Regions from separate parts of the Microbacterium sp. DT81.1 genome, predicted to be linked through region 1. Evidence: predicted binding sites of a transcription regulator. Region 1 holds the regulator's gene; the other holds the start of a gene.
What was found. The regulator HspR, encoded in region 1, represses chaperone genes until heat shock. The targets are predictions, from matches to a motif close to AAGTTGAGTCNNNNNGACTCAACTT.
Positions count from the first base shown of each region.

Region 2: the regulator HspR is predicted to act here: its motif matches at 3,504-3,528, upstream of ACLQ2Q_RS06970 (Hsp20/alpha crystallin family protein).

Region 1 covers NZ_JBNCMA010000005.1:289,889-296,995, forward strand. The annotation lists gene ACLQ2Q_RS15225 (glycosyltransferase) at 1-1,029, opposite strand, end outside; gene ACLQ2Q_RS15230 (glycosyltransferase) at 1,036-2,253, opposite strand; gene ACLQ2Q_RS15235 (hypothetical protein) at 2,414-3,040, shown strand; gene ACLQ2Q_RS15240 (LLM class F420-dependent oxidoreductase) at 3,037-3,864, shown strand; gene ACLQ2Q_RS15245 (MmcQ/YjbR family DNA-binding protein) at 3,880-4,296, opposite strand; gene ACLQ2Q_RS15250 (aldo/keto reductase) at 4,383-5,294, shown strand; gene ACLQ2Q_RS15255 (heat shock protein transcriptional repressor HspR) at 5,346-5,786, opposite strand; gene ACLQ2Q_RS15260 (DnaJ C-terminal domain-containing protein) at 5,827-6,813, opposite strand; gene ACLQ2Q_RS15265 (nucleotide exchange factor GrpE) at 6,830-7,107, opposite strand, start outside.
Region 2 covers NZ_JBNCMA010000002.1:383,452-390,558, reverse strand. The annotation lists gene ACLQ2Q_RS06985 (low temperature requirement protein A) at 1-411, shown strand, start outside; gene ACLQ2Q_RS06980 (L-serine ammonia-lyase, iron-sulfur-dependent, subunit alpha) at 444-2,501, opposite strand; gene ACLQ2Q_RS06975 (hypothetical protein) at 2,576-2,749, shown strand; gene ACLQ2Q_RS06970 (Hsp20/alpha crystallin family protein) at 2,997-3,452, opposite strand; gene ACLQ2Q_RS06965 (VOC family protein) at 3,742-4,107, opposite strand; gene ACLQ2Q_RS06960 (amylosucrase) at 4,209-6,107, shown strand; gene ACLQ2Q_RS06955 (aldehyde dehydrogenase (NADP(+))) at 6,241-7,107, opposite strand, start outside.

The DNA.
Region 1 (7,107 bases):
GGACGTCTGCACCACGGCGTCGGCGCGGGCGATGCGACGGAGGGTCTCCTCATAGGGCAGGCGGCCGGCGAAGGTGACGGATGCCGCGGGCTTCAGCCGCTCGACGAGCCGTTTCGCCGCCCCCTCCTGCGCTCCGCCGCCGATCACCTCGATGTCGGCGCGGATGCGTGACTCGGCCACGGCCTCGAGGAAGGGGAGCAGGCGCTTCTCGGGACTCATCCGGCCGAGCCACACGAACCGAGGGGGACCGGGCTCCCGCGCGGTGGGCCCCGCGGCGACCGCCGCATCGAGGACGTCGTCGTCGATGCCGTTCCAGATGACGTCGACGTGCGGGAACACGCCATGGGCCTCGAGCCGCCGGGCGAAGTGGGCCGAGGGCGCCGTCACGGCATCGGCGAAGGCGGCAAGGCCTCCGAGGTACGCCCATCCGTCGACTCCCGGCGGCTCCGGCTCCATCGCGAGCGGCAGCGCCTGCCGCCGCCAGGCGTTCAGTGCGCGCAGCGCCAGACCGGGAAAGGGCACGATCGCCGCAAGGCCCACATCCACCCTGTTGTGCATCGTGTGCACGACCGGGAGTCCCTCGCGGCGGGCATAGCGGTGACCCGTGAGGGCGCCCCAGAAGTCACCCTGGATGTGCACCACGTCGATGGGTGGGCGCTTCGCGAGCTCGGCGTCCACGAACCGATCCGTGCGCCGGCCGGGCCACGACAGTCCGTACTCCCGGTCGGCGGTGATCGGGATCGAGGGTGTTTCGACGTACCCTTCGTCTTGCTGGGGCTCGCTGGGCGCGGGCCCCTCGTCCGGATCGCGGTCGTCCGGCTGAGGCGCTTCTTCTCCGTCGGGGGTCGGGCCGTCCGGCTCCGCGGCGGCATCCGGCCGGGCGGCCGGGGCGCGTCGCCTGCTCATGCCCGGCGCGACGATCGTCACCGTGTGGCCCGCGCGCTCGAGGAATCGTCGCTGCAGCCGCATGGAGACCTGCGCCCCGCCGAGGGAGGCGAGGTGCTGATCGGCGAACATGACGATGTGCACGGCGACCTATCCGGGAAGCGGCTCGCCGCGATAGAGCGCCTCGAAGGTGTCGAGCGTGCGGTTGATGTCGTGGATCTCGACACCCTTGAGAGACGCCTGCTGCATGCGCATCCGCTCTTCAGGGGCTGCCGTCAGCACGTCGGTGAGCCGGGCGGCCATCTCGTCCGCGTTGCCCGGCTCGAACAGGTAGCCGTTGTCGCCGTGGTGCACCAGGTGCGGCAGTGCGACGGCGTTCGCCGCGACGATGGGCAGACCGGAGGCCATCGCCTCCATGGTGGCGATCGACTGCAGCTCGGCGATCGACGCGATCGCGAACACGCTCGCCCGCGTGAGCAGCGAGCGGAGCTCCGTCTCGTCGGTGCGGCCGTGGAAGATCACCCTCGACTCGAGGCCGAGCTCGCGGGCCAGCGTCTCGAGAGCACGGCGCTGGTCGCCGTCGCCGACGACGTCGAGGGTGGCCTCGAACGAGGCATCCAGCTTCTGCATCGCGCGGAGCAGCACGTCGATGTGCTTCTCGGTCGTGAGGCGCCCTACGAAGATGATGCGATTGCTCTCCCGCGGGGTGAGATCGGGCGTGTAGTTGGACGCGTCGATGCCGCAGCTGACCGGGAGAACGCCCGTGATGTCGATCGTGGCCTCGAGGAAGTCTGCCGCCTTGCGCGTCGGGGTCGTCACCGCGCGGGTCATGCCGAACGTGCGCTTGGCGTCCGCCCACGCCAGCTTCACCAGCACGTTGTTCAGTGCATGCGGAAGGGTCGTGAAGTCGACGACATTCTCGGCCATGACGTGGTTCGTCGCGATGATCGGGATGCCCCGCTTGCGGGCCTCGCGAGTGAGGCCGCGACCGATGATGATGTGCGACTGGATGTGCACGACGTCGGGCTTGACCGAGTCGAGCACCCGGCGAGCGTGGTGCTTCGACATCCACGGAAACACGAACGTGAGCCAGTCGTGGGGGTACCAGCGCCATGACGGCAGCCGGTGCATCGTCATGGGCTCGCCCTCGATGACCTCGGTGAAGACCCCGTGCCGACGGTGCGTGGCACTGGGCGCCATGACGTGCACGGAGTGGCCGCGGGCGACCAGGCCCGCGGCCAGGCGCTCCGCGAAGCGCGCGGCCCCGTTGACGTGCGGCGCGAACGTGTCGGCCCCGATGACGATCGTCAGGGGGGAGCGCCCGGCGTCTTCTCTGCGGGAGTCGTCGGTCGTCGCGGGGGGAGTCACGAGTGTCGGGCTGCCTATCTCTGCGGAGGTCACGCGGGGGCGTGGGGGCGTGGGCGGCGGTGTGACGCGGTCTGCGTCCGCGGCGATCACGCGGGTCGAGCGTGCGGGCGCATCCCAACTCTACCCGAGCCCCCCTGGTCGACCCGGATACGCTTGAGGAATGCCGAGACTGCAGGCCGATGCCGACGCGACCCGCTGGGTGCCCGTGACGGACTCGCTCGGATTCAAGGGCCGGCGGCACCGCAAGGCGGCGATCGGGATGCTGCTGGCGCAGGTGACGGGAGCAGCCGGGGCCTCCGGGTCGGCGCTGACCACCGGAACTCCGGGGTCGCCCGCCAAGCCGGCCACCGGATTCGCCGCCTGGGCGATGAGCCAGGCCGTGCCCTTCCTGATGCGCCGCGCCAACGGACGCGTGCTGGTGTGGGTGTGGAAGGCCGATCCGGAGCTCCTCGTCGTGATGGCGCAGGTGCAGGAGGCGACGCCGCAGCTGCGGGCGGCCCGTGCGTCGATGCCGATGGAGTACGACGACACCGAGACCTTCCGCGGCACCTACCTGGGCAACGGCGAGAAGCTCGTGATGCCGCTTCCGCCCGATGGCCGAACGCCTCCCTTCGCGACCTACACGTGGGACACCGGCACGCACTTCGTGAGCGTCACCGCCGTGTGCAGCGACAGGGAGCGCTTCGGCACGGTGATGGGTCCGCTGGATGAGCTGGCCCGCGGCATCCGAGTCGTCGACGATCTGGCCCTCGGCGAATCGGCCAACGTCCTGAGGATCGAACCGTGAGCGGGCACCCGGCCGACCACCGCCCGCTGCGCATCGGGGTGCAGCTCGCTCCTCAGCACGCGCCGTACCGGGCCATCCGGGACGCGGTGCTGCGCGCCGAGGACATGGGGGTCGACGCGATCTTCGGCTGGGATCACTTCTTCCCCCTCACCGAGCCGTTGCACGCGCCCCACTTCGAGGCCTGGACCGTGCTCGCTGCGATCGCGGAGCAGACGGAACGCGTCGAGTTCGGGCCGCTGGTCAACTGCAACTCGTACCGCAACCCCGACCTGCAGGCCGATATGGCCCGTACCGTCGATCACATCAGCGCGGGACCCGACGGGATCGGGCGCTTCATCTTCGGCACCGGCTCCGGGTGGGCCCAGCCCGATTACGACGCGTACGGCTACGAGTTCGGCACCGTGGGCTCCCGGCTCGACGCGCTCGCCGCCGACCTGCCCCGCATCCGTCGCCGATGGGACCTGCTCGATCCGCCGCCCACGCGCCGCATCCCGATCCTGATCGGAGGGCAGGGTGAGCGGAAGACGCTCCGGCTCGTCGCCGAGCACGCCGACATCTGGCACACCTTCACACCCCTGGATGACCTGTCGCGCAAGATCGGGGTGCTGCACGAGTGGTGCGCCACGACGGGAAGGGATCCTGCCGAGATCGAGCTGTCGAGCGGTTTCACGATCCGCGGGCTGGGCCCACTCCTGGAGGAGGACGGCGCCGAGCGGCTCCACGGGCTCGGAGTGCGCTTCATCGTGCCCGCCATCGACGGTCCGGACTACGACCTCTCGGTGCTCGAGCCGCTGCTCGCCTGGCGCGACCGCCTGAACGGCTGACGCCCGCAAAGCGGGTCACTCCTTCGGCGGCACGTTCTCGGCGACCCACTGCCGAGCCACTCGCTTCGGCGCCTTCAGCAGCCACGCATCCGTGATGACCTCGCGCAGCTGTTCGGGCTCGACGGCGTCGAGGCGAACGAGCACGGCGGGGTAGCCCTCGAAGTGCGGGACCACGAAGAAGGCGTCCGGGAAGGATTCGGCGAGCGCACGCTGCACGTCGAGCCCATCGGTGCGCACGGCGACGACCTCGCCCTCCGGGATCGAACGCCCTTCGGCCGTGAGGTCATCCACGTCGCGCCGGCGCAGCGGTCGCTCCCACACGAACGCGCCGGACGGCACTCGCCACTGCGGTCCGCCGTTCTGCGTTCCGACCGATTCCTCCACGCCGGGCAGCGCGATCGCGATCGCACGCACATCTTCGAGGGTCGCCACGGCGTCATTCTGGTGGATGCGGTGGACACCGCGTAAGCCCCACGGCAGGAATGCGAGCGACGGGACCGCCCGGATACCCTCGGAGGATGACGCACACGACGGGACAGGACCTCGCAGCCGGCCTCGAGCCGATCACGCTCGGGGCATCGCCGCTGGGCAAGCGCCCCGAGATCGGCACGGAACTGGGCGATGCCCTGCTCACGGGCCGCCACCACCAGGTGGACACGTCGAACAACTACGCCGACGGCGCCAGCGAGCGCCTGCTCGGCGCCGCGATCGCCCGGCTCGGCGGCCTGCCGGCCGATCGCAGGATCTTCTCGAAGGTGGATCAGGATCCCGACACCGGCGTCTTCGACGCCGATCGCGTGCTGCGATCCTTCGAAGAGACGAAGGAGCGTCTAGGGCTGGACACGCTCCCGCTGCTGCACTTCCACGACCCGTACGGGCTGACCGTCGCCGAGGCAATGGCACCCGGAGGACCCGTCGAGGCGCTCGCGCGGCTGCGGGACGAGGGAACGGTCGGCGCCATCGGCATCGCCGCGGGCACGCGTGCCCTCATGGAGGAGTACGTCCGGACGGATGCCTTCGACGCGGTGCTGATCCACAATCGCTACACGCTCGTGGACCGGACGGCCGGCACCGTCTTCGACGAGGCGACCGAGCGGGGCATGGCCGTCTTCAACGCGGCCCCGTTCGGAGGCGGCATCCTCGCGGGCTCGCGGACGCGCGGCACGAAGTACGCCTACACCGAGCCGTCGCCGGAGTTCCTTGCGTTCCTCGAGCGGCTGCGGGCGCTGGCGGACGAGTCCGGCGTCGACCTCGCGGCCGCGGCTCTGCAGTTCGCGATGGCCGACCCGCGCGTCCACTCCGTCGTCGTGGGCGTCTCGAGCGTGGAGCGGCTGCGCGCCCTGGACGGCCTCGTCGACGCCGTCATCCCGGAGGAGTTCTGGGCGGCGTTCCACGCGCTCGGCACACCGCCGCCCTCGCCGGCTGACTGATCCGGGGTCCCCGCCCATCGCTGTGGGGGGGCTGGGACGACCGGTATGACGTCAGGAGTCGTTCGGTGCGTGTGGGCGCCAGAGCACGACATCCGTCTGCCGCCGCACCCGCTTGCCCGAGCGCAGCGTGATCACGTTGCCGCTCGTGCCGGCCGCGAAGACGCGCGCCCCGGGGCGATTCTCGAGCTCGGCACGCACCCGCTCCTCGAGCATCGCGACCTGCCGCTGAAGCCCCCGCACCCGTTCCTCCAGTTCGAGGATGCGGGCGATGCCCGGCAGGCTCATGCCCTCCGACGACAGCCGGGCCACCTCGCGCAGCTGCTGGATGTTGTGCATCGAGTAGCGGCGCGAGCGGCCCTGCGTGCGGCCGGGGACCACGAGCCCCAGCCGGTCGTACTGGCGCAGCGTCTGCGGATGCATGCCCGCCAGCTCGGCGGCGACGGCGATCGCGAAGAGCGGAGAGTCCTCGTCGACCTGTCGTTCATCGGTCATGCCCCTCACCTCTTCTCCGATCCACCCCGCGGCAACGGGGTCAGCCGCGGGCCTTCGCCATCAGGTCGGCGCGCGGGTTCTCCTTGGGCTCCAGCTCGTGGAACCGCTCGAGCGCCTCGCGCGCGGCGTCGTCCAGGTGCGTCGGCACGGCGACCTGCACGACGGCCAGCAGGTCTCCGGTCCCCTTCGGCGTCTGCACGCCCCGGCCCTTTACCCGCAGCACGCGACCCGAGGGCGTGCCGGGGGCCACACGCAGCTTCACCGGCTCTCCGCCGAGGGTCGGCACCTCGATGGTGGCACCGAGCGCCGCCTCGGTGAAGGTGACCGGCACGGTGACCCGCAGGTTCAGCCCGTCCCGCTCGAAGACCGGATGCTTGCGCACCGAGACCTGCACCACGATGTCTCCGTTCTCGCCGCCGTCGGGCGACGGGCGTCCGCGGCCGCGGAGCCGCACCTTCTGCCCGTCGGAGACACCGGCGGGGATCTTCACCTTGAACGGCTTGCCGTCTTCGCCCTGCAGCGTGATGGTCTCGCCTTTGGTCGCGGTGAGGAAGTCGATCGTGGTCCGGGCCGTCACGTCGGCCCCTCGCTGAGGACCGCCGAATCCGCGGTAGCCGCCGGACGGCTGCCCGAAGCGGCCGGAGCCGAACCCGCCGCCCCGCTGCTGGTTGAACATGCTGAAGATGTCGTCGAAGTCCTCGGTCGCCTGACCGCGGCCGCGGCCCTGGCCGAACATGCTGAAGACGTCCTCGAACCCACCCGGCTGGCCGCCCGCCGTGAAGCGGGCGCCGGAGCCCATCGCGCGGATCTGGTCGTACTCCTCGCGCTGCTCGGGGTCGTTCAGGACCGAGTACGCCTCGCTGATCTCCTTGAACTTCGCCTCGGCCTTCGCATCACCCTGATTCGAGTCGGGGTGATGAGTGCGCGCGAGCTTGCGGTAGGCCTTCTTGAGATCGGCCGCGCTGACATCCTTCGACACGCCGAGGATCTTGTAGAAGTCCTTGTCGAACCAGTCCTGACTTGCCATTGCCCTCCCAGCCCTCTCAGCTTGCCGAAGGGTCGGCCGGTGCCGCGACGACGACCTTGGCCGGCCGCAGCTCGACGTCGCCGAGCCGGTAGCCGACCTCGACCACCTCGAGCACGGTGGGCTCGACGGTGCCCGGGATGGGCTGCTGGAAGATCGCCTCGTGCCGCTGCGGGTCGAAGACCTCACCGGCCTCGCCGTACGAGGTGATCCCCAGGCGCTCGGCGAAGAGGCGCAGCTTCTCGGCGATCGCCGCGAACGGCGTGCCCTCCACGAGGTCGCCGTGCTTCTCGGCCC
Region 2 (7,107 bases), on a different contig from region 1:
CACGGCGAGCGCATCGGGTCCGAGGCGATCGAGGCCGCCGACGAACCGGGCCGCCTCGCCCGCACCGCCTACACCTGGGTGCACCTCGCGATCATCGCGGGGATCGTGCTGATGAGCGTCGGCGACAAGGAGGCGCTCGGTCATCCACATTCGGCGGGGCTCGAGGTGACGGTGATTCTGCTCGGGGGGCCGTTGCTGTTCCTCGTCGGCACGACGCTGTTCCGGCGGGTGCTCGAGCACCGCTGGGCGCGGGCGCACGTGCTCGGCATCGCGGGCATTCTCGTGCTCGCCGTGGCTTCGCCGCTGTTCGATGCGCTGGTTCTGTCGCTGGCGGTCGCCGCGCTGCTCGTGCTCGTGGCGGTGGGCGAGACCGTGGAGCGGGTGCAGCTGGGGCGGCGCAGTGGGGGATGAAGTCGCGGTCCTGGGGGTCACGGCTTGTTCCGTCAGCACTCGATGACGTTGACCGCCAGGCCGCCTTCGCTGGTCTCCTTGTACTTCGTCGACATGTCGACGCCGGTCTGGCGCATGGTCTCGACGACCGCGTCGAGCGAGACGTAATGCGAGCCGTCGCCGCGGAGTGCGAGCCGGGCCGCTGTGACGGCGGTGGATGCCGCGATGGCGTTCCGCTCGATGCACGGGATCTGCACGAGCCCGCCGATCGGATCGCATGTCAGCCCGAGGTGGTGCTCCATGGCGATCTCGGCGGCGTTCTCGATCTGCCGCGTCGTGCCGCCCATGACGGCGGTCAGGCCGCCGGCCGCCATGGCGCAGGCCGAGCCGACCTCGGCCTGGCAGCCGCCCTCGGCGCCCGAGATCGACGCGTTCGCCTTGAACAGCGAGCCGAGCGCGGTGGCCGTGAGCAGAAAGCGACGGATGCCGCGGCGGCGGTTCGCATCGGCCACGAGGGCCCCGTCGAGGGGATCGCTCGGCGGCGGCGAGCCTATGGCCGGGTCCGAGCCTGTGCCGCGTCGCGAGCCCGAGCCGGCCCGCAAGCCTGAGCCGGTCCCCGAGCCCGAGCCGGTCCCCGAGCCCGAGCCGGTCCCCGAGCCTGAGCCGGTCCCCGAGCCCGAGCCGGTCCCCGAGCCCGAGCCGGTCCCCGAGCCTGAGCCGGTCCCCGAGCCTGAGCCGGTCCCCGAGCCTGAGCCGGTCCCCGAGCCTGTCGAGGGGTCGAAACCGAGCAGAGCGCTGCCAACGAGTTCGCCGTACGGCGTCACGGCGTTCCCCGCTCCGAGCCCGGCGTCCGCGAGGAACCGCCACCAGTACATCGCAACGGCGGGCAGGATGCCGGCGGCGCCGTTGGTCGGCGCCGTGACGACCCGCCCGCCGGCAGCGTTCTCCTCGTTGACGGCGAGCGCGAACGCGCCGAGCCACTCACCGGGAAGCTCCCGGTGGCCGCCCGCCTCGGCCGCCTCGAGCTGCTCCCGGATCGCCGACGCCCGCCGCTTGACCTCGAGCAGGCCGGGAAGCACGCCGTCGTGGTGCAGGCCGGCCTCGACGCAGGCCGCCATGGCGTCCCAGATCGCATCGAGCCCCGCGGCCACCTCGTCCTCTGAGCGCAGCGACTGCTCGTTGCGCCTCGCCAGCTCCGCGATCGTCAGGCCGTGCTCGTCGCACAGCGCGATCAGGGACTCGGCGTCGGCGTACGAGTAGGGATAGGCGTGCGGGGTGACCTGCGCCTCCTCGCCATCTCGGCGGATGAACCCGCCGCCGACGGAGTAATACGTCTCGGTGAGAAGCGGCGTCCCCTCGACGGGCTCGGGGACCGTGGAGTAGATCGTTCGGCCCGTCGTGCGGATCGCCGAGCGCGAATCGGTCGCCGAGCCACCACCGGTCGCCGAGCCAGCACCGGTCGCCGAGCCAGCACCGGTCGCCGAGCTTGTCGAGGCGTCGTGGTCCGACGCTTCGACAGGCTCAGCGGCCGAGCCAGGCTCAGCGACCGAGGCGCGGTCCGACGCTTCGACAGGCTCAGCGACCGAGCCAGGCTCAGCGACCGAGGCGCGGTCCGACGCTTCGACAGGCTCAGCGACCGAACCAGGGTCAGCGACCGAGCCAGGCTCAGCGACCGGGCCAGGCTCAGCGACCGGGGAATGCTCGGCGGCCCACGCGTACAGCGTCATCGCGTTCGGGTGGCCGGGCAGCCGCGACCGCGGCTCGAACGCGATGTCGGCCTTGACGAACGGGACGGGGTGGTTCCCGTCGAGCGCCAGCGCGCCGCCATCGGGCCAGTCGCGCCACGCCGAGCGCACGGCATCCGGATCTGCCGTCTCGGGAGCCAGCCCCTGCAGGCCGCCGACGATCGCATCCGGTGTGCCGTGCCCGATTCCCGTCGCGCCGAGTGAGCCGTACAGCACGCAGGTCACCCGGCCGACCTCCGAAAGCCGGCCGGAGGCGCGCAGTCGTGCGGCGAAGTCCTGCGCGGCGCGCATGGGGCCGACCGTGTGCGAGCTCGAGGGTCCCACGCCGATGGAGAACAACTCGAACGCCGAGACGTACGCTGTCACCCCCTCAGCGTACGCCCGGCGTTCGGGCCCTCTTGTGCTCAGCCGGCGGATTCCACCGTCTCGAACGCCGCTTCGTGAAGCTGTTCGAGGGCCGGAGCGCCGTCGAGGAACTCCCAGGCGTGGACGCTGCTCTCGAGCGCGAACGCGAGGCCCACGGCATAGCCGAACACGAACTCCGGAGCGGACCGATGATCTCCTCCCAGATCGCCGGATTCCTCCTCGCGATGATCGCGATCAGGCTCCTGTGAATGGCCATGGGCGTCCTCCTTCTTCGACCGCCGGCGCAGGCCGCGGCTGACCCGCACGGTGCGGCTTACCCGAAAGTGCGCGATGGGAAGCGCCCCGATACGCCGAAACGCCCCGAGGCGGTCTGCCTCGGGGCGGTTCGTTCGGCGCTGCGCCGGTGTTTCGCGGTCTGCGCCGCTGTCGCTCGGTGATGCGCCGGTGCTGTTCGGCGATGCACCTGGGTTGACGGGCGTTGCGCGCCGTGTGCTGCTACTGCTCGACCGACTGCTGAGCGTCGGTGCTCTCGCGAGCCTGGAGGACCTGCTGGTCACCCTCCGTCGCCACTTCGATCTTGCGCGGCTTGGCCTTCTCGCTGACGGGGATGGTCACGCTCAGCACACCGTTGCTGTAGCTGGCCGCGATGTGCTCCGTGTCGACGCCCTGACCGAGGTTGAGCTGACGCAGGAAGCTCGCAGCCTCACGCTCGCGGGTGATCCACTTGACTCCTTCTCCGCCGGTGAGCGTCCGCTCCGCGCGGATCGTGAGCAGCTGGCCGTCGACGTCGATGTCGACCGAACCGGGGTCGATGCCCGGCAGGTCGGCGGTCAGCACGTAGTGGTCACCGTCGCGGTACAGGTCCATCGGCATCAACCGTGGGCCGCGTCGGCCTTCGAAGAACGTCGACGCGAGGCGGTCGAGGTCACGGAACGGGTCGTAGGTTGCCATGATGTCGTCTCCTTCTGTCGTGCGTCCGGAACTTTCCGGACTGTGTTCTGGGAGTTGAGCCCTATCGGCTCAACTACGTTCAGATTAGCACTCGGACACCGAGAGTGCCAAGTCTGATCTCTGTTCGCCTCGAGCGAACACGAGACCCGAAATCCCCCGAAAAACGCAGGCCCTCACGGCGTCGCTCGTCGCAAGGTGCGGGTACACCCGGTGTACTCCCGCACTCAGCGACGAGCGAGCTCAGCACGGAGTGCCCGAGACCGGCGGCGGCGAGCGGAGGAGTGCCAAGTCAGGCGGGCTGGAACGCGATCAGGCCGACCATGTTGCCCTCCGAGTCGCGGATGAAGGCCTGCCACTCCTCGTGCCCGGCGGGACCGAGTGTGTCGTTCTCGTGCCGGAAGATGACGTGCGGCCGGGACACGACATCCGCGATGCCGTCGAGGCGCTCCAGCGTCTCATGCACGTTGTGCACATGCAGATACAGAAGCGATGCCGGGGCCTCGGCATCCAGCAGCAGCCGCACACCGTCGAGATCGAAGAAGAGCAGCCCCGGAGGGTCGAACCGGGCCACTGGATCGGTGTTGAGCAGCACCGTGTAGAAGTCCGACGCGCGGTCGAGGTCGGAGGCGTGCAACGCCACTTGAACGAGTCTCATGCGGGAAGTCTCCCAGGCGCACCGGCCGCGCTCCAGTCCTCGCGGGCGCCCGTTGCGGCACCTAGGGTGAGAGCACACGTCGCCACTTCACGAGGAGCGCAATGCCGAGACTCACCGCCGAGTGGACCGACGACATCGACGCGGTCCGCGCGCTCGCGACACTGGGCGCCGGCGAGATCGACGCCTCCTTCACCCGGCGGTTCTACGAGCACTTCCCCACCCTCCATCCGCTGTTCCTCGAGCTCTACGGCGAGCGCGACGACAGCCTCGATCAGCTCGCGGCGGTGATCGCCGAAGCCGCGGCATCCTGGAAGGTGCGCTCCCCTGACCTGAAGGCCCGCGATGAGCAGAGCGAGGCCGACCCCGGCTGGTTCCTCTCGAACCGCATGCTCGGCGGCGTCTGCTACGTCGACCGCTTCGCGGGTTCGCTCGCCGGCATCCGGGACAGCATCCCCTACTTCCAGGAGCTGGGGCTCACCTACCTGCACCTGATGCCGCTCTTCGAGAGCCCGGAGGGAAACTCCGACGGAGGGTATGCCGTGTCGAGCTACCGGCGCGTGAATCCGAGGCTCGGCACGATGGAAGAGCTGGCCGCGCTGTCCGCCGAGCTGCGCGACGCCGGAATCTCACTCGTCGTCGATTTCATCTTCAACCACACGAGCAACGAGCACGAGTGGGCTCGCAAGGCGGTGGCCGGGGAGCGGGGATTCGAGGACTTCTACCTCGTCTTCCCCGATCGCACGATGCCCGACGCCTACGAGAAGACGGTGCGGGAGATCTTCCCCGACGACCACCCCGGCTCCTTCGTGCAGCTGAAGGACGGCAGGTGGATCTGGGCGACGTTCTACCACTTCCAGTGGGACCTGAACTACGCGAATCCCGCGGTGTTCCGCGCGATGGCGGGCGAGATGCTGTTCCTCGCGAACCAGGGCGTGGAAGTGCTGCGCATGGATGCCGTGGCCTTCATCTGGAAGCGTCTGGGAACCCCGTCGGAGTCGCTCCCCGAGGCACACCTGCTGCTGCGCGCCTTCAACGCGGTGCTCCGGATGGCGGCCCCGTCGCTGCTCTTCAAGTCCGAGGCGATCGTGCACCCGGACGAGGTGATCCAGTACATCTCGCTCGAGGAGTGCCAGCTCTCCTACAACCCGCTGCAGATGGCCCTCACCTGGGAGGCCCTCGCCACCCGTGACCCGCGGCTTCTGCAGCAGTCGCTCGAGCGGCGGCACGCGCTCCCGCCCGGCACCGCCTGGGTCAACTACGTCCGCAGCCACGACGACATCGGCTGGACGTTCGCCGACGAGGATGCCGCCGAGTTGGGCATCGACGGCTACCCGCACCGGCGGTTCCTGAACGACTTCTACGTCGGCAGGTTCCCCGGCACCTTCGCGCGCGGCGTGCCCTTCCAGGAGAACGCGAAGACGGGTGACGCGCGGGTCACCGGCACCACGGCGTCGCTGGCCGGCGTCGAGGCGGGGGATGCCGGCGGGGTCGACCGCATCCTGCTCGCCCACTCGATCGCTCTCTCGACCGGCGGGATCCCGCTGCTGTACCTCGGAGACGAAGTCGCGCAGCTGAACGACTACTCCTACGCCGACGACCCGGACCGATCCGGCGACAGCCGCTGGGTGCATCGCCCGGCCCGGCCCGCCGAACGCTACGCGCAGCGGCAGGATCCGACAACGGATGCCGGACGCGTCTTCGCCGGGCTCACGGCACTGATCCGCACGAGGAAGGCGACGCCCGAGTTCGCCGGAGGCGAGTTGATCGGGTTCGACGCGAAGAATCCGGCGGTGCTCGGCTACCAGCGGCCGGGGGCCGATGCCGTGATCCTCGTGCTCGCCAACGTGAGCGACGACGACGCCTATCTCGACCCGATCATCTTCGGCGGCTTCACGGCCGCGGCGCGCGAGATCGTGCAGAAGCGCGACCTCGAGCTGAACCACGGCCTGGTGCTGCCGCCGCACGGGTTCGCGTGGCTGCGGGTCACGCCCCTCGGCTGACCGCTCCACTCGCTGTTTCCGGGTGACTGCGTCAGGTTCCGGGCATTCGGCTGACCGGCGACGCCACACGGATAGGCGAGCCGCGCTCGGCGGCCGCCCTGACGAGCCGCTGTGCGGCGGGCCGCGGGAGGGCTCAGGGCAGCTCGAGCACTCCGTTGACGCGCCGCGGGATGCCGAGGGGATTGCCGTCGCGCAGCGCCGGCGGCAGCACCGTTTCGGGTGCGCTCTGGTAGACGAGCGGCCGCAGGAACCGCCGCAGCGACGTCGCCCCGACCGAGGTGTGGAGCGAGGTGGTCGCCGGCCACGGTCCGCCGTGGTGCTGCGACCACGTGACCGCGACCCCGGTCGGCCAGCCCGCGAACAGCAGGCGACCCACGCGCTCCGACACGACGGAGACGAGGTCCGCGATGTCCTCACCCGGTTCGGCATGGATCGTGCCGGTCAGGCTGCCCTCCAGCAGGTCGAAGGCGGCGAACACCTGCTCGAGCGAATCGTACGAGACGAGCAGTGTCGCGGGGCCGAACAGCTCTTCGCGCAGGCGCGGCTCCGAGAGGAACGTGGCGATCGGCGCGTGCGCGAGACCCGGGGTCACCCCGCCTTCCGGCCCGACGGTCGAATCCACCAGCCGGGTGAGTCCCTCGATCTCACCGAGCTCGGCCCAGCCACCGGTGAAGGCGCCGTCGATGGAGTCGGTGAGCAGCTTCGCGGGCACGGGCTCGCCCACCGCCGCGGCGGCCAGCGAGGGGATGTCGCTGCCAGCGGGGACGAAGACGATGCCCGGCTTCGTGCAGAGCTGACCGGAGCCCATGGTGAACGAGCCGACGAGCCCCTCCGCCAGCTCCGCAGCACGGGCGGCCGACGCGCCCGGCGTCACGACCACCGGGTTCACGCTGCCCAGTTCTCCGTAGAAGGGGATCGGGTCGGGGCGGCTGGTTGCGATGTCGAACAGGGCGCGGCCTCCGTTCACCGATCCGGTGAACGAGCCGGCCTTGACGACGGG